One region of the Halomonas saccharevitans genome, then DNA from elsewhere that is predicted to be linked to it. Evidence: riboswitches for the same ligand, from Rfam matches in the RefSeq annotation. Region 1 holds a riboswitch; each other region holds the start of a gene.
What was found. Region 1 has a riboswitch for thiamine pyrophosphate ahead of thiC (phosphomethylpyrimidine synthase ThiC). Riboswitches for the same ligand answer to the same signal wherever they lie in the genome.
Positions count from the first base shown of each region.

Region 2: another riboswitch for thiamine pyrophosphate. It lies ahead of RSO68_RS04080 (3-oxoacyl-ACP reductase); the one in region 1 lies ahead of thiC (phosphomethylpyrimidine synthase ThiC).
Region 3: another riboswitch for thiamine pyrophosphate. It lies ahead of thiO (glycine oxidase ThiO); the one in region 1 lies ahead of thiC (phosphomethylpyrimidine synthase ThiC).

Region 1 covers NZ_JAVXUR010000001.1:1,044,414-1,050,370, reverse strand. The annotation lists gene RSO68_RS04865 (acetate/propionate family kinase) at 1-800, opposite strand, end outside; gene RSO68_RS04860 (outer membrane beta-barrel protein) at 1,057-1,563, shown strand; gene thiC (phosphomethylpyrimidine synthase ThiC) at 1,699-3,633, opposite strand; TPP riboswitch at 3,712-3,823, opposite strand; gene tenA (thiaminase II) at 3,910-4,578, opposite strand; TPP riboswitch at 4,648-4,790, opposite strand; gene RSO68_RS04845 (YceI family protein) at 4,846-5,466, opposite strand; gene RSO68_RS04840 (CDP-alcohol phosphatidyltransferase family protein) at 5,532-5,957, opposite strand, start outside.
Region 2 covers NZ_JAVXUR010000001.1:877,358-883,314, reverse strand. The annotation lists gene RSO68_RS04125 (pyridoxal phosphate-dependent aminotransferase) at 1-1,177, opposite strand, end outside; gene ylqF (ribosome biogenesis GTPase YlqF) at 1,246-2,259, opposite strand; gene msrB (peptide-methionine (R)-S-oxide reductase MsrB) at 2,351-2,752, opposite strand; tRNA gene RSO68_RS04110 (tRNA-Glu) at 2,946-3,021, shown strand; tRNA gene RSO68_RS04105 (tRNA-Gly) at 3,046-3,120, shown strand; tRNA gene RSO68_RS04100 (tRNA-Glu) at 3,140-3,215, shown strand; tRNA gene RSO68_RS04095 (tRNA-Gly) at 3,255-3,329, shown strand; tRNA gene RSO68_RS04090 (tRNA-Glu) at 3,408-3,483, shown strand; tRNA gene RSO68_RS04085 (tRNA-Gly) at 3,511-3,585, shown strand; TPP riboswitch at 3,766-3,859, shown strand; gene RSO68_RS04080 (3-oxoacyl-ACP reductase) at 3,893-4,669, shown strand; gene RSO68_RS04075 (LLM class flavin-dependent oxidoreductase) at 4,666-5,957, shown strand, end outside.
Region 3 covers NZ_JAVXUR010000001.1:65,882-71,838, reverse strand. The annotation lists gene RSO68_RS00385 (argininosuccinate synthase) at 1-672, opposite strand, end outside; gene rnt (ribonuclease T) at 820-1,485, shown strand; gene grxD (Grx4 family monothiol glutaredoxin) at 1,579-1,929, opposite strand; gene argF (ornithine carbamoyltransferase) at 2,104-3,024, shown strand; gene RSO68_RS00365 (hypothetical protein) at 3,123-3,428, shown strand; TPP riboswitch at 3,545-3,667, shown strand; gene thiO (glycine oxidase ThiO) at 3,730-4,830, shown strand; gene thiS (sulfur carrier protein ThiS) at 4,827-5,036, shown strand; gene RSO68_RS00350 (thiazole synthase) at 5,036-5,836, shown strand.

The sequences.
Region 1 (5,957 bases):
CCCAACAGCCCGCTCTCCTTGTTGAGCAGGGTGTCGATGCGCTCGAGCGACCAGCCCAGCTGACGAGCCAGGTGGGCGTGCAGGCCGGGGTCCACGTCGCCGCTGCGGGTGCCCATCACCAGGCCCTCCAGCGGCGTCAGGCCCATGCTGGTGTCGACGCTCGTCCCCTGCCACACCGCGCAGGTGGAGCAGCCGTTGCCCAGGTGGGCAATGAGCCAGCCGCCATGACGGCGCTCGCTCAGGGTGTCGACCCGCGCGCTCACGTAGGCGTGGCTGCTGCCGTGAAAGCCGTAGCGGCGAATGCCGTGGCGACGATAGAGCGATTCCGGCAGCGCATAGCGATAGGCCCGCGGGGGCAGGGTCTGGTGAAAGGCGGTATCGAAGACCGCGACCTGGGGCAGGTCGGGGAACAGCGCCTGGGTGGCCTTGAGGCCCTCCAGGTTGGCCGGGTTGTGCAGCGGCGCCATGGCCACGGTGGCCTCGATGGCGCGCTTCGCGGCGGCATCGAGGCGGGTGGCGCGGGTGAAGCGCTCGCCGCCGTGGACGACGCGATGCCCCACCGCCACGGGATGCTGTCCCTCGAGACCCTCGAGGATCTCCGCCATGGCGTCGGCGTGGCCGGCCCCGTGCAGCGGCCGCGAGAACGAGCGGCCCTGGCTATCGACGCCCGTCAGGCGCGCATCCTCGCTGCCCAGGCGCTCGGCCAGGCCGGAGAGGCGGGGCGCGCCGGGCGAGGCGGGCACCAGGGCGTACTTGATCGACGAGGAACCGCAGTTGATGACCAGTACCGGGTCGTTCATGGCACATCCTTCTGTATCGAGTGGCGCGGGGCGTGCGATCGACTGTGAGCGCACGGGCACGGCGCCTTATTCTCGCGAAATTAACACGTTGCGAGGCGAGAAACAGTGACGTGGATCGCGAGACGGCGACGCAGGCGCTTCTCATTCTTTGCGTGACGCCGCTGCCGTCACCTCGAGGTGAGCATTGCACCTTGGTCTAAGCTGGGCCAGAATGAAGTCGTGTATGAAAACAGTGTTTTCTAACTGGAGGCCTGCCATGAAGACCCTTACGATCTCTGCGGTATCCGCGGCCCTGCTGCTGGCCGGCACCAGCGCCTTGGCTCAGAGCAGCGTCATGAACTACGACCCGAGCCCCTATCTGGGTGGCGATGCCCTGTTCTGGGAGCTGGATCCTGATCGCGGCTCCGGCAGCGCCGACAGCACCGGCCTGCGCCTGCGCGGCGGCGTGGCCTTCAACGACTACTTCGCCCTGGAAGGCCACCTCGGCGGCGGCGGTTCCGACGGTCCCGTCGAGCTCGACTACCTCGCCGGCGCCTACGCCAAGGGCATCCTGCCGATCACCCCGGACTTCCGCCTCTACGGTCTGGCCGGCTTCACCGAGGTGGATGTCGATATCGAGGAAGAGAGCGGTTTCTCCTGGGGCGGCGGCGCCGCGTTCGACGTGGCACCGAATCTGGCCCTCGGGGCCGACTACGTCCGCTACCTGGACGAATCGAGCTACACCTTCGATGCCGCGAGCGTCGGGATGACGTTCCACTTCTGATCGGGTGGCGACACGCCGCGTCTACGGTTCGCCACGACACCACGAAAAACGCCCCCGCCGGACAGCCGGCGGGGGCGTTCGAGTGTGTGAGGGGAGCCGGCGACCGTCCGGAACAGCGACAGTCGCGGCGTCGCGTCAGACTTCCTTGTAGAGCTCGGCGCCCTCCTGGCGGAACCGTTCGGCCTGCTCCTGCATGCCACGCTCTACCGTCTCTCGTTCTACCCACTCGGGGTCGCCGTCGAGGCCCTTCTCCTTGGCCTCGCGCTTCAAGAACGAATCGCGGACCTCCTGGCTGATCTTCATCGAGCAGAACTTCGGCCCGCACATGGAGCAGAAGTGCGCCACCTTGGCGGAGTCCTTGGGCAGGGTCTCGTCGTGGTACTCGCGGGCGGTATCCGGGTCTAGCCCTAAGTTGAACTGGTCCTCCCAGCGGAACTCGAAGCGCGCCTTGGAGAGCGCGTTGTCCCGGCGCTGGGCGGCCGGGTGCCCCTTGGCGAGGTCGGCGGCGTGGGCGGCGATCTTGTAGGTGATGATGCCGGTCTTGACGTCGTCCTTGTTGGGCAGGCCCAGGTGCTCCTTGGGCGTCACGTAGCAGAGCATGGCGCAGCCGTACCAGCCGATCATGGCAGCACCGATGCCGGAGGTGATGTGATCATAGCCCGGTGCGATGTCGGTGGTCAGCGGCCCCAGGGTGTAGAAGGGCGCCTCGTCGCACGCCTCGAGCTGCTTGTCCATGTTCTCCTTGATCAGGTGCATGGGCACGTGGCCCGGCCCCTCGATCATCACCTGGACGTCGTGCTGCCAGGCGATGCGGGTCAGCTCGCCCAGGGTCTCGAGCTCGGCGAACTGCGCCTCGTCGTTGGCGTCGGCCACCGAGCCCGGGCGCAGGCCGTCGCCCAGCGAGAAGGCGACGTCATACTGCTTGCAGATCTCGCAGATCTCCTCGAAGTGGGTGTAGAGGAAGCTCTCCTGGTGGTGGAAGAGGCACCACTTGGCCATGATCGACCCGCCCCGGGAGACGATGCCGGTGACACGCTTGGCGGTCAGCGGCACGTAGCGCAGCAGCACGCCGGCGTGGATGGTGAAGTAGTCCACGCCCTGCTCGGCCTGCTCGATCAGGGTGTCGCGGAACACCTCCCAGGTGAGGTCCTCGGCCACGCCGTTGACCTTTTCCAGCGCCTGGTAGATGGGCACGGTACCGATCGGCACCGGGGCGTTGCGGATGATCCACTCGCGGGTCTCGTGGATGTTCTGCCCGGTGGAGAGATCCATGATGGTGTCCGAGCCCCAGCGGATGCCCCAGGTCATCTTGTCGACCTCGTCCTCGATGGAGGAGGTGACCGCCGAGTTGCCGAGGTTGCCGTTGATCTTCACCAGGAAGTTGCGGCCGATGATCATCGGCTCGGTTTCCGGGTGGTTGATGTTGCAGGGGATGATCGCCCGACCCGCGGCGACCTCGTCGCGCACGAACTCCGGGGTGATCTCCTCCGGCAGGCGCGCGCCGAAGCCCTGGCCGGCGTGCTGGTGGCCGAGGATGCGCTCGACCTCCGCAGTACCCAGCGCCTGGCGGCGCTGATTCTCGCGAATGGCGATGAATTCCATCTCCGGGGTGACGATGCCCTGGCGGGCGTAGTGGAGCTGGGTGACGTTCACGGCCTTGCCATCTTTTGAACGGCGTGCCCGACGGGGCGTGCGGGTCAGATCGAAACGCAGGTTGGCAAGCATCGGGTCGTTGGCCCGGCGCCGGCCGTAGTCGGAGGTCGGGCCGTCGAGGCGCTCGGTGTCGCCGCGTTCCTCGATCCAGTCGCGGCGCAGCTCGGCAAGGCCCCGGCGCAGGTCGATCTCGGCCTCGGGGTCGGTGTAGGGGCCGGAGGTGTCGTAGACCAGCAGCGGCGGGTTGGCCTCGTCCTCACCGGAGGTCCTGGTCGGCGAGAGACTGATCTCGCGGAACGGCACCCGGATGTCCGGGCGCGAGCCCTCCACGTAGATCTTGCGCGAGCCGGGCAGCGGCTTTACGGCGGCCTCGTCGACGCGGGCGCTCTCGGCGAGGAAATGGGCGGTCTTGCTCATGGTGTTCTCCCTTGGATTGTCGGGGTCTTGTTCAGGGAGGACACAGGCGGGAAGGACAGGGGCCACGGTGCCGGGGCGTGCGGCCTGTCGCTTGATCCCTACGCTGGTCCTAGCCAGTTCAGGTTCAACGGGATCCATGCTGGCAAGCGCATGGTCTCAGCCGTCATCAACGGCGCCCCGTCAAGCGTTGGTGGTCGGGCAATCTCGCGATTCCCCTTCTATCCCGTGGGTGGGCGGCCTGACCAGAACCAGCCCGGGATGACAGCTGGGGCCAGCTCAGAGGCGCTGGTCGAGCCCCATCTGCCAGAAGTCGATCTCGAGCCGGGTGGCGTCGCGGAACACCGCGGTAAGCTCGGCGAAGCGCGCCGGCGTCACCTCCGCCAGGCGGGCGTCGAGCCAGGCGCGCTCGTCCGCCATGGCCTGCTGAAACGCCTCGCTCTCGTACATGGCGATCCAGGCGTCATAGGGATTCGCGTCGCCGCGCACCGTGGTGGCGCGGCCGTTGAGCCACTGGGCGATCTCGCCGTAGCCGACCAGGCAGGGGGCCAGCGCCACGTGCAGGTCGAGCAGGTCGCCGCGGTGGCCGGTATCCAGCACGTAGCGGGTGTAGGCCAGCGTCGCGCGGGCCTCGGGCAGGCGCGAAAGGTCCTGCTCCGAGATGCCCCAGGCGCGGCAGTAGTCCACGTGCAGCCCCAGCTCGACGTCGAGGATGGTCTTCAAGCCGTCGAAGGCGTGACGTAGCTCGCCGAGGTCGCGGCTCTTGTAGGCGGCCAGGGCATAGGCCCGGGCGAAATGGATCAGGAACAGGTAGTCCTGCTGGAGGTAGTGGCGAAAGGCGCCTTCCTCGAGGGTGGCGTCGCCGAGCCGGCGAACGAAGTCGTGCTCGATGTAGGCGCGCCAGTCGTCCTGGCAGGCCGCGGTGAGATCGTCGAATCGGTAGCCCATCTTGTCTCCGGTCTGAGGGCGATCCGGAAGCGGGGCGGGAGAGGGTGACCGGGGAAGGTGCCGAGATGGCGCTGGTCACCGCTTGATTCCTACGCCGGTACTAGCCGGATCAGGTTCACGGGACCAGCGCTCGGTGTCTCGAGTCTGTTGCGACAGACTCTCGATACCCTGCGCCATCTCAGCCGGCTCTACCGGCACCCCGTCAAGCGAAGCCTTGACTGTAGCATTCTGGCGGAGATTTACCAGCCTGCCTGCGGTGGGAGTCGGCTACTGCCGAATGGCTTCCAGCTCGAGGATCAGCTCCACCTCGTCGCCGACCAGGCCGTTGTCGACCCCGTAGGTCATTCCCCAGTCGCTGCGCTGGAGGGTGGTGCGTGCCGACAGCCCCAGGGTGTGCTGCTCGTGGCCGAAGGGGTAGGTCGCGGCCTTGTTGAGCGTGACCTCCAGAGTCACCGGGTGGGTCTCGCCCAGCAGGGTCAGATCGCCCTCGAGAGTGCCCTGGCGGTCGCTGTGCGTCTCGAGGCCGGTGGCCTCGAAGACGATGGTCGGGTAACGCCCCGCGTCGAGGAAGTCATCGCTGCGCAGGTGGTCGTCGCGATCGTCGTGATTGGTGAAGGCGCTGTCGGCCGTGATTTCGACCCTGCCGGAGTGCAGCCGCTGCGTCTGCTCGTCATAGACGAATTCGCCACGACCCTCCAGGAACATGCCGAGGGTATCCGCGTAGCCGATGTGTTCGGTCAGAAAGCCGATGGAGAAGTGGTCGGGATCGATCTCGTAGGTATGTGGCTCGGCGCTGGCCATGGGCGTCGTGAGGACGCCCAGCGTCAGGACCAGTCCGGTAGCGATCGGCAGGGGGGAGCAGGGTGTCGGGTGGCGAGGCGTGGGCATGGGGGCATCCTCCGGGGGGCTAGGGTCAGGGATCAGGGGCACGGGGTCTTGCCGTCCTGTGGCCATCACGCCGAGGCGCGGCGATACAGCCAGCGTATATCGGTGATGAACGACCAGCTGAGGGCCAAAAGCGCACTGCCCGCCAGCCAGCTCGCCGCTGTGGTGCCGGTCACGGGCAGCAGGGCGATCATCAGGGCGGCCACCTGCCAGACGCATACCGCCTTGCGGCGGCGACTCTCCGGCAGCGGTTCGGTCAGCCAGGTCATCCTGAGCCCGGCAATAACGAAAGCGTAGCGCATGGCGCCGATGGCCAGGACCCAAGGGCCTGCCTTGTCGAGCAGCAGTAGCGCCAGGCACAGCACGAGGATGAAGAAGGCATCGAGCTCCATGTCGAACCGGGCGCCGAAGTCGCTCTGGGTGGACGTGCGCCGGGCGACCCAGCCATCCACGCCGTCCAGCAGCAGGGCCAGCAGGGCCAGGATGGCGAGGGG
Region 2 (5,957 bases), 170 kb from region 1:
GCTGGTCGGCCCAGGGCAGGGTGACGATGCGCACATGATCGGGCTCGGGCCAGTTGAAGGCCGTGCCCTGGACCAGCAGGATCTTCTCCTGCAGCAGCAGGTCGAGCACCAGCTGCTGGTCGTCCTGGATGTTGAAGACCTTGGGGTCGAGCCGCGGAAAGGCGTAGAGCGCCCCCTTGGGCCGGGTGCAGCTGACGCCGGGAATGGCGTTGAGCTTCTCGACGGTGATGTCGCGCTGGGCGAGCAGGCGGCCGCCGGGCAGGATCAGGTCGTTGATCGACTGGTAGCCGCCCAGCGCCGTCTGGATGGCGTGCTGGGCCGGCACGTTGGCACACAGCCGCATCGAGGCCAGCATGGTCAGCCCCTGGATGAAGTCGGCGGCGCGCTGCTTGGCGAGGTTCCCCGAGAGGATCATCCAGCCGCTGCGAAAGCCGGCGCAGCGATAGCTCTTGGAGAGCCCGTTCATGGTTACCACCAGCTGGTCTTCACCGGCCAGCGCCCCGGTGGAGACGTGCTCGACCCCGTCGTAGAGGATCTTGTCGTAGATCTCGTCGGAGAACACCACCAGGTCGTGCTCCCGGGCGATCTCCAGAAGCTCGCGCACCACCGCCGGCGGGTAGACGGCGCCGGTGGGGTTGTTCGGGTTGATGATCACGATAGCGCGGGTGTGGGCGGTCACCTTGGCGCGGATGTCATCCATGTCCGGCGCCCAGTCGGCCTGCTCGTCGCACCGGTAGTGCACGGCGTGGCCGCCCGAGAGGTGAGCGGCGGCGGTCCACAGCGGGTAGTCGGGGGCCGGGATCAGCACCTCGTCGCCGTCGTTGAGCAGCGCCTGAAACGCCATCACGATCAGCTCCGAGACGCCGTTGCCGATGTAGATGTCCTCGATGCCGACGCCGGGAATCTCCTTGCGCTGGCACTCCTGCATGATCGCCTTGCGCGCCGAGTAGAGCCCCTTGGAATCGCAATACCCCTGGGCGGTGGAGAGGTTGCGCATCACGTCCTGGAGGATCTCCTCCGGTGCCTCGAAGCCGAACGGCGCGGGGTTGCCGATATTCAGCTTGAGGATGCGCTGGCCTTCTTCCTCCAGCCGCTTGGCGTGCTCGAGCACCGGGCCGCGGATGTCGTAGCAGACGTTCTCGAGCTTGTGCGATTTCCTGATCGGGGGAGTATCCATGGGCGCTGAATCCAGTGATGTCCGTGTGCCGCCTTGGGCGGCGGTCGTTGTTCGTCGGCGTCGCGTGATTATGCGGGTTCGGCGTCGTCGCCACCATCCTTGGAGGGCTGCTCGTCCAGGGTCCGTTCGTCCGGGGCCCGTTCTTCAGCAGCGAGCTCGTCGGGTTCCGGCGCGACCGGGATGTCCGCCGGCGTTTCCAGGGTCAGGCGACCGAGCTTGCCGTCGCGCAGCTCGTGGAGCAGCACCTCCGCGCCGCGGTGCAGGTCGATCTCGCCGCCAGCGCGCAGGCCGCCGCGCTTGGCGGCGATCTCGCTGAGGATGGCATGGCCGTCGTAGCCGCTCAGGGCCAGCAGATCGACCCGCACGGGGCCGTCGGCATCCACCTGGTCGGCATCGGGATGCGCCGTGTAGGCCGGCAGCGCCTTGAGTTTGTAGCGCGCGGTGAGCGCCTCGGGATAGCGCCGGGCCAGCTCGGCGGCGGCGACCACTGCCACGTCGACATAGTCGATGGCGGTGTCGCGAATGGCCCCGCTGGCGGCCAGGCGGTGGGCGCTCGCCTGATCCTCGATCTTCGGCCACAGCACGCCGGGGGTGTCGATCAGCGCCACGCGGCCGCCGATGCGCACCTTCTGCTGGCGCTTGGTGACGGCGGGCTCGTTGCCGGTCTTGGCGATGGTGCGCCCGGCCAGGCCGTTGATCAGGGTCGACTTGCCGACGTTGGGGATTCCCATGACCATCACCCGCACGTCGCGGTCGGCGCGCACCTGGCCGGCCAGTTCGTGACACAGCTTGGGAATGCGCTTGAGCTCGCGGGCCTGGGTGGTGGTCACCGCCAGGGCCCGGGTATCCGCCTGGGCGTCGAAGAAGGCCGTCCACTCGCGGGTGCGCTCGGGGTCGGCCAGATCGGCCCGCGAGAGAATCTTGAGCACCGGCTTGTGGCGCGTCAGCTCGGCGAGCATGGGGTTGGCGCTGGAGTAGGGCAGCCGGGCGTCGAGCACCTCGATCACCACGTCGATCTCCGGCAGCGCCTCGAGGATCTGCCGGCGCGCCTTGTTCATGTGTCCCGGAAACCAGCCGAGCATCGAGCCTCTCCTGCGTGAGCGTGAATAAAAACGGCCGTCATCATAGCAGATGGACGGCCGTCTCCGGGCAGGGCAGTCGCGGGTCTCGCGGCTACTCGCCGGCGTGGAACTCGATCGCTACCGAGTTGATGCAGTAGCGAAGCCCGGTGGTCTCCGGCGGACCGTCGGGGAACACGTGGCCGAGGTGGGCGTCGCAGCGGGCGCAGGTCACCTCGGTGCGCTGCATGCCGTGGCTGGTGTCGGTCTGCTCCTCGACGCATTTGTCGGTGAAGGGACGATCGAAGCTCGGCCAGCCGCAGCCGGCCTCGAACTTGTGCTCGTTCTCGAACAGCGGGGCGTTGCAGCACACGCAGTGATAGATGCCGTGCTCATCGCTCACGTGGTATTTCCCGCTGAAGGGGGCCTCCGTGCCCTTCTCGCGGGTGACGCGGTACTGCTCGGGCGTCAGCTGCTCACGCCACTCGGCGTCGCTCTTTTCGATCTTGCTGCGCATGGGCTATCTCCTCTTTGCGTCGTGGCGCCGGCGGCGGGCTCGGCGTCCTGCTGCCATTCTGACATCTAGCAGGGTGGGGGTTTCCAGTGGCGGGCCGTGACAGGTCACGCGATATCAACGAGCGACGAGAGGTGCTTGACAGCTTTCGGGGTCGTCGGTATTATTCGCCGCACCTCGACGAGCGAGCCAATGCGTCCCATTCGTCTAGTGGTCCAGGACACCGCCCTTTCACGGCGGTAACAGGGGTTCGAACCCCCTATGGGACGCCACTCGATTCGTTAAGGTACCGGAGTGCGGGAATAGCTCAGCGGTAGAGCATCGCCTTGCCAAGGCGAGGGTCGGGAGTTCGAATCTCCTTTCCCGCTCCAGTTTGAAGGTACAATTTGCGTCCCATTCGTCTAGTGGTCCAGGACACCGCCCTTTCACGGCGGTAACAGGGGTTCGAACCCCCTATGGGACGCCACCTTCGACTTCCGGTGGTAACACAGTGCGAGAAGGCCAAGCGGGAATAGCTCAGTGGTAGAGCATCGCCTTGCCAAGGCGAGGGTCGGGAGTTCGAATCTCCTTTCCCGCTCCAAGAGTGTGGTAAACGAGCCAAGGCTCGGGTCAGGATCTGGAACGCCAGCCCGGTCGAATCTCCTTTCCCGCTCCATGCGTCCCATTCGTCTAGTGGCCTAGGACACCGCCCTTTCACGGCGGTAACAGGGGTTCGAACCCCCTATGGGACGCCACTTCGCACAAGCACGACCTATAGATTAGCGGGAATAGCTCAGCGGTAGAGCATCGCCTTGCCAAGGCGAGGGTCGGGAGTTCGAATCTCCTTTCCCGCTCCAATCTTGTATTACCCTCCCAGATGTCGATCATGAGCTAAGGCGCTAGCCTGGCTGATGACACTTCGTCGCGTCTCGCTTTTGCTCCAACCGATCCCAGTATCTCCCCGGTCAGGCCAAGGCTCGTATCCTGAGTCGGAACGCCAGCCCGGCTGTTTCTGCTTTCCCGAATGCGCTAAGGTGGCTCGAGACACGGGGTGCGGCCGCGGCCGCTGAGATAATACCCGTCGAACCTGATCCAGTTCACACTGGCGAAGGGATGTCGGCCGGCTCCAGCGCGGCGTCCTTTGCCGCGTATCAAGGAGTTTTCATGGCCGTCTTCTCTCTCCCCATCGACCAGCAGGTCGTGCTCATCACCGGTGGCGCTCGTGGTCTCGGCGCCCACCTGACACGCGCCTTCCTCGATCAGGGCGCCCGCGTGGTGGTCAACTACTACCGGAGCCGCGAGGCCGCCGAGGCGCTGGTGAAGGAGGCGCCGCAGCGGGCGCTGGCCGTCCAGGCCGACGTGCGAGACGCCGACGCGATCAGGGCGCTGTTCGAGCAGGCGTGCGGCCATTTCGGCGCCCCGATCAGCACCGTGGTCAATAATGCCCTGCCGGAGTTCACCTTCAACGGCGACGCGCGCCCCGACGCCGATGCCCTGGACTGGGCGCACCTCCAGCAGCAGCTCGAGGGCGTCAACCGGGGCGCGCTGAACACCATCCAGGCGGCGCTTGCCGGCATGCGCGAGCAGGGTGGCGGGCGCATCATCAACGTCGGCACCAATCTCTTCCAGAACCCCGTCGTGCCCTATCACGACTACACCGCCGGCAAGGCCGCGCTGCTCTCGCTGACCCGCACGCTCTCCAACGACCTGGGGCCCGACGGCATCACCGTGAACATGGTCTCCGGCGGGCTGTTGCGCACCACCGATGCGTCCAGCGCGACCCCGGAGGCGGTCTTCGACCTGATCGCGCAGAATACTCCGCTGCGCCGGGTGACCACGCCGGAGGAGTTCGCCGACGCGGCGCTGTTCTTCGCCTCGCCCTGGGCGAGGGCGGTCACCGGCCAGAACCTGATCGTCGACGGCGGACTGGTGAAGGGATGATGAGGCCGCGCAACCCCGACGAGAGACTGCACCTCAACCTGTTCGTGATGGGCTGTGGCCACCATCGCGCGGCCTGGCGCCATCCCGACTCCAGCGCCGAACGGCTCGGCGACATCGCCTACTACGAGTCGCTGGCCCGCACCGCCGAGCGCGGCAAGCTCGACGCGGTGTTCTTCGCCGACGGCATGAGCGCCGGCAGCGTGGAGGACGGCTTCAACTGGCACCTCGAACCGCTGACCGCGCTCTCCGCCATGAGCCGGGCCACCCGGCACATCGGCCTGATCAGCACGCTCTCGAGCACCTTCTACACGCCTTTCCACGCGGCCCGGCTGGTGGGCTCGCTGGATCACATCTCCGGCGGGCGCGTGGGCTGGAACGTGGTGACCTCGATGTTCGACAGCGAGGCGCGCAATCACGGCTACCCGGCCATGCCGGCCCATGCCGAGCGCTATGCGCGCGCCGAGGAGTTCGTGCAGACGGTGCTGGCGCTGTGGGACAGCTGGTCCGACGACGCCATCGAGCGCGACCGCCAGGGCCGCTACGCTGATCCGGACAAGGTGCGCCGGATCGACCACCACGGCGAGCACTTCCTGGTCGACGGGCCCCTGAACCTGCCGCGCCCGCCCCAGGGCCATCCGGTGCTGGTGCAGGCGGGCGCCTCCTCCCAGGGGCGCGACCTGGCGGCGCGCTACGCCGAGGCGATCTACGCGGTCGCCTACGACCTGGAAACCGCCCAGGGCTACTACCGGGACATCAAGGATCGGGTGGCGGCGGCCGGGCGCAGCGCGCCGGTGCCGATCCTGCCGGGGCTCGTCACCTATGTGGGCTCCACCATGGAGGAGGCCCGGGCCAAGCAGCGGGCGCTGGATGAGTGCCTGCCGGTGGCGGCCTCGCTGCGCCAGCTGGAACTCTTCATCGAGCAGGACTGCAGCGACTGGGCGCTCGATGCGCCGGTGCCGTCGCTGCCGCCGCTCGCCGAGTTCCGCGGCCCCCAGGGGCGCTACGCCACCATCCTGCGTATCATCGAGACCGAGCGGCCGACCCTGCGCCAGCTGCTCGGGCGCCTCGCCGCCGGCGGCGGCCACTGCACCATGATCGGCACCCCGGAGAGCATCGCCGACGAGATGGAACGCTGGTTCCGCGGCCGCGGCGCGGACGGCTTCAACCTGATGCCGCCGTCGCTGCCCGGCGGGATCGATGACTTCGTCGACCAGGTAGTGCCGGAACTGCAGCGCCGCGGGCTGTTCCGCGAGGCGTACACCACCACCACGCTGCGCGGCCACTTCGG
Region 3 (5,957 bases), 980 kb from region 1:
CTCGACGTAGGTGGGCTGGTCCGGCGCGGCCTCCGGCGAGACGCTCCAGCGCCACATGTCTTCCTCGGCCTCGGCCCAGGGATCCTCGAGGATGCCGCCCTCGTAGGAGATGTGCAGCAGGTTGGCGTCCATGGAGTAGGGTGACTTCTTCTTCTTGGAGGAGAAGTCCACCGGAATGTCGTGCTGATCGCAGTAGGCCATCAGCTTTTCGCGGGAGTTGAGGTCCCACTCGCGCCACGGGGCGATCACCTTGACGCCCGGCTTCAACGCGTAGGCGCCGAGCTCGAAGCGGACCTGGTCGTTGCCCTTGCCGGTAGCGCCGTGGGAGATGGCGTCGGCGCCGGTCTGGTTGGCGATCTCGATCAGGCGACGGGCGATCAGCGGGCGCGCGATGGAGGTGCCGAGCAGGTACTCGCCCTCATAGATGGTGTTGGCGCGGAACATCGGATAGACGTAGTCGCGCACGAACTCCTCGCGCAGATCCTCGATGTAGATCTCCTTGACGCCCAGGGCCTCGGCCTTGGCGCGCGCGGGTTCGACTTCCTCGCCCTGGCCGATGTCCGCGGTGAAGGTCACGACCTCACAGTCATAGGTTTCCTGCAACCACTTGACGATGACGGACGTGTCCAGGCCGCCGGAATAGGCGAGCACGACCTTCTTGACATCGGACATGCTGAGGCTCCTTTTGGCTAACGATCATGAAAGGGGGAGATTATAGCGCGACGAGCCTCCAGCGAACACCGGCGACGGGACGCGCTGCGGCCAAGCTGGTAGACTGCCGCGGTCTAGAGAAACGATGCCCCAGACAAGGAGAGGTGCATGAGCGAGGCGATGGCCCGCGAACTCATGGCGCAGCGGTTCCGCAGCTTCCTGCCCGTGGTGGTGGACCTGGAAACCGGCGGCTTCAACGCGCAAGGCGATGCGATCCTGGAGATCGCCGCGGTAACCCTGACCATGGACCCGGAAGGCAACCTGCTGCCCGATGCCACCTATGCCTACCATGTCACGCCCTTCGCCGGGGCCAACGTGGAACAGTCGGCACTGGACTTCACCGGCATCCGCCTCGATGACCCGCTGCGCCAGCAAGTCGCGATCAGCGAGGCCGAGGCGCTGGGCGAAATCTTCCGCCCGGTGCGCAAGGCCATCAAGTCCCACGGCTGCACCCGCGCCGTGCTGGTCGGCCACAACGCGGCCTTTGATCACGGCTTTTTGAACGCGGCGGTGGCGCGCTGCGGCATCAAGCGCAATCCCTTCCACCCCTTCTCGAGCTTCGATACCGCGTCGCTCGCCGGCCTGGTCTACGGCCAGACCGTGCTGGCCCGCGCCTGCCGCGCCGCCGGCATCGAGTTCGACAACAGCGCCGCTCACTCGGCCCGCTACGATACCGAGCGCACCGCCGAGCTGTTCTGCGCCATGGTCAATCGCTACAAGGACCTGGGCGGCTGGGACCTGGCGCAGCGCGAGCAGGGCATGGAAGAGGCCTGAACGCCCGTATGCCCCGAGACGCCTACCAACGAAAACCCCCGCCGGCGCTGGCCGACGGGGGTTTTGTCATGCTGCGCGGCGCGCAGGCGGCCCTCAGGCCTGGGCGTCGCCCTCGCCTTCCTGGGCGCGCGCGGCCGCGGCCTTGACCAGGGTCTCCAGCTCGCCGGACTGATGCATTTCGGCGACGATGTCGCAGCCGCCCACGAGCTCGCCCTCGACCCACAGCTGCGGGAAGGTCGGCCAGTTGGCGACCTTGGGCAGCTCGGCGCGGATGTCCGGGTTGTCCAGCACGTTGACGAAGGCGAAGCGCTCGCCGCAGGCCATCAGGGCCTGGACGGTCTGTGCGGAGAAACCGCACTGCGGCAGCTGGGGCGTGCCCTTCATGTAGATCAGGATCGGGTTCTCGCCGATCTGGCGCTGAATGTTCTCGACGGTAGTGCTCATGACGTCTCCCTTACTCGTTTACTGGACTCGCCTGCCGGGCGACCCGGGGGGATTCGGGCAATACCCGACCGCGCGGGTCGGCCTTGTGGATGCAGCCATTCTACTGATGCCGGGCGCGTTGCGCATCCCCCGTGGGCTGGCTAGGATGGTCGTTTTTCCCCGTGGAGCGACCCCATGGCCATCCGCCATTTCCTCACCCTGCTCGATCTCAGTCCGGACGAGCTGCGCTACCTGATCCAGCGCGCCATCTCGATCAAGAATGGCCTGAAGACCCACGGGCCCACCTATACCCCCTTCGCCAACCGCACCCTGGCGATGATCTTCGAGAAATCCTCGACGCGCACCCGGGTCTCCTTCGAGACCGCCATGGCGCAGTTCGGCGGCCACGCGCTGTTTCTGTCGTCGCGCGACACCCAGCTCGGCCGCGGCGAGCCGATCGGCGACACCGCCCGCGTGCTCTCGGAGATGGTCGATGCGGTGATGATCCGCACCTTCTCCCACCAGGGCCTAGAGCAGTTCGCCTCGGCAAGCTCGGTGCCGGTGATCAATGCCCTGACCGACGACTACCACCCCTGCCAGCTGCTGGCCGACGTGATGACCTGGACCGAGCTGCGCGGCAGCGTCAAGGATCGCACTGCGGTATGGATCGGGGACGGCAACAACATGTGCCACTCCTGGATCAACGCTGCCCGACAGTTCGACTTCCGGCTGCGCATCTGCTGCCCCGAGGGCTATGAGCCCCGCCAGGACATCCTCGACGCCGCCGGCGACCGGGTCAGCATCGTGCGCGACCCGCATGCCGCCGTGGCCGACGCCGACCTGATCACCACCGACGTCTGGGCCTCCATGGGCCAGGAAGAAGAGCAGGCCAAGCGCGAGGCGGACTTCGCCGGCCTGCAGGTCACCGAGGCGCTGCTCGATCACGCCCGGGAAGACGCCCTCTTCCTCCACTGCCTGCCCGCCCACCGCGGCGAGGAGATCAGCGAGACCCTGCTCGACGACCCGCGCGCCGTGGTCTGGCAGGAGGCGGGCAACCGCCTGCACGCTCAGAAGGCGCTGATCGAGTTCCTGCTGTTGGGACACGTGGACAGCTGACGGAGACGCGGCGGAGGCCACCTTATACCTTGGTATGACATCGACCTTCGTCGCATGTATAATGCGCCGCAGCAATCCCGTTCAGGAGATGCGGCAGCATGAATCATTCCCACCCCAGTCACAGCGGCATGCAGCGCAGCCTGCGTCAGTGCCTCTCCCACATGGCCGCCATGCTCTATCGCCACGGCCATGTGCTCGAGACCGTCACCGTCAGCCATCGCGGCCTCGATCGCCAGGCCCTGAAGACCCTGGGAGCGGCCACCAGCGACTGGGCGCCCTGCCAGACGATCCTTGAGAACAGCCAGGCCGCCACCTGGAACGACCAGCAGCGCCTGGTGCTCACCGGCCTCGGCCGCGAGCTGCTGTTCGACATGTTCGGCGAAGGGGCCGCCGACTGCGCCTGAGCCCGATGCCGGGCTAGCGTATCGGGACCAGCCTCAAGACCAGACCTGAAGACCAGCCCTGGAAAATGCCCGGGCGCGCCCTCGATTGCGCGCCCGGGCATTTTTGGTTACGTTGTGACGACTTGTCGGGGAGCCCCGGTACGCTCATGGAGACGTGCACGGGGGCTGAGATCGGTACGGCCGAACCCGTTGAACCTGATCAGGTTGATGCCTGCGGAGGGAACAAGCTGTCGTCTCGCCCAGCAGCCCCCTTTCGTCATCCAGCCTGTTCCTCCACGTCTTCTGCTGGATGGACAACGCCATGACACACCCCACCGATAGAACCATCGCCGTGGCCGGCGCCGGCCTGCTGGGCCGACTGGTCGCCTGGCAACTCCTGCGCGACGGCCATGCCGTCACCCTCTTTGATGCCGGCGACCTGGAGCACCCCGCCGCTGCAGCCTGGACGGCGGCCGGCATGGTGGCGCCACTGTGCGAGACCGCGGTCTCCGAGCGCAGCGTCTTTGACATGGGGCGCTTCGCGCTGGCCCAGTGGCCGCGCTGGCTCGACGCTCTCAATGCCGGCGACCTGTGGCATCACCAGGGCAGCCTGATGGTGGCGCACGCCCAGGACATGGGGGAGCTCACCCAGTTTCGTCGCGACCTCACCCACGTACTTGGTGAGGAGCCGCCCTGCCAGTCGCTCGACGACGCCGAGATCCACCGCCTGGAGCCCGACCTGGCGGCGGGCTTTCGACAGGGCCTCTACCTGCCGGGCGAGGCTCACCTGGACAATCGCGCCCTGCTCGAGCGCCTGCTGACCGAGATTCGCCGCCTGGGTGGCACCTGCCATGCCCACTGCCCGGTGGACACCTTCCCCGGCGAGATCGAGACCCGCGACGGCCGGCATGCCTTCGATCTGGTCATCGACTGTCGCGGCACCGGCGCCCGCCAGCATCACGCCAGCCTGCGCGGGGTGCGCGGCGAGACGCTGCACGTGCAGACGTCGGAGCTCCGCCTCACCCGCCCGGTGCGCCTGATGCATCCGCGCTACCAGCTCTACGTGGTGCCCAAGCCCGACCAGCGCTTCGTCATCGGGGCCACCCAGATCGAGAGCGAGGACCGCTCGCCAGTCTCTCTGCAGTCTTCCCTGGAGCTGGGCAGCGCCCTCTACACCCTGTCGCCGGCCTTCGCCGAGGCACGCATCCTGGAGCAGGGCGTCAACCTGCGCCCCGCCTTCCGGGACAACCTTCCCCATGTCACCCAGCGTGACGGCCTGATCACCGCCAACGGCCTGTTCCGCCACGGCTATCTGCTGGCACCGGCGGTCGCCTGCCACCTGCTGGCCACTATCCGCGGCCGGGGCAAGCAGCCCTTCGCCGAGACCCTGACGGGACATCCGCCCCAGGAGAGCGCTGCATGAACGAGATCACCCTGAGCCTCAACGACGAAACCACCCGCCTGCCGACCGATACGGCGCTGGCAGATGCCCTGGACACCTGGCACTACACCGAGCGGCGCGTCGCCGTGGCGATCAACGGCGAGTTCGTGCCCCGCTCGGCCTACGCCGAGCGGGTCCTTAAAGACCGCGATCGCATCGATATCGTGGCCCCGGTGGGAGGCGGCTGATGAACGCATTACACGACGACACCCTGACGCTCTACGACGAGACCTTCTCCAGCCGCTTCCTGCTTGGCACGGCCCTCTACTCGTCGCCCGCGGTGATGCAGGAGTCCATCCAGGCCGCCGGCTGCGACATGGTGACCCTGGGGCTGCGCCGCCAGAATCCCGCCGAGGGCGACGGCGACGCCTTCTGGCAGATCCTGCGCGACAGCGGCTGTCGGCTGCTGCCCAACACCGCCGGCTGCCGCTCGGCCCGGGAGGCCATCACCCTGGCCCAGATGTCCCGGGAGATGTTCGACACGCCCTGGATCAAGGTCGAGGTGATCGGCGACGACTACAACCTGCAACCGGACCCCTTCGGCCTGCTGGAGGCTTGCCGGACGCTGATCGACGACGGCTTCAAGGTGCTGCCCTACTGCACCGACGACCTGGTGCTCTGTCAGCGGCTGCGCGACGCGGGCTGCCAGGCGCTGATGCCCTGGGGCGCGCCCATCGGCACCGGCCGCGGCCTGATGAATCGCTACGCCCTTCAGACCCTGCGCCAGCGCCTGGACGTGCCGCTGATCATCGACGCCGGCCTCGGCGCCCCCTCCCAGGCCGCCGAGGCCATGGAGATGGGCTTCGACGGCGTGCTGCTCAACACCGCCGTGGCCAAGGCCCACCGACCGGCGCTGATGGCCGAGGCCTTCGCCGAGGCGATCATCGCCGGGCGCAAGGCGTATCGCGCCGGGCTGATGCAGCAGCGCCAGACCGCCAGCCCGAGCACGCCGACCGTCGGGCAGCCGTTCTGGCATAGCGGCGGCTGACGGATACCACCGGGCCACCGACACACCGACCCGCGCAGCGGCCGAAAGGGATGACGCCGGGTCGGGGAAGTCTGCTATCGTCGAGTCGAATCGACAGCGATGACAGGAGGCACCCCGTGAG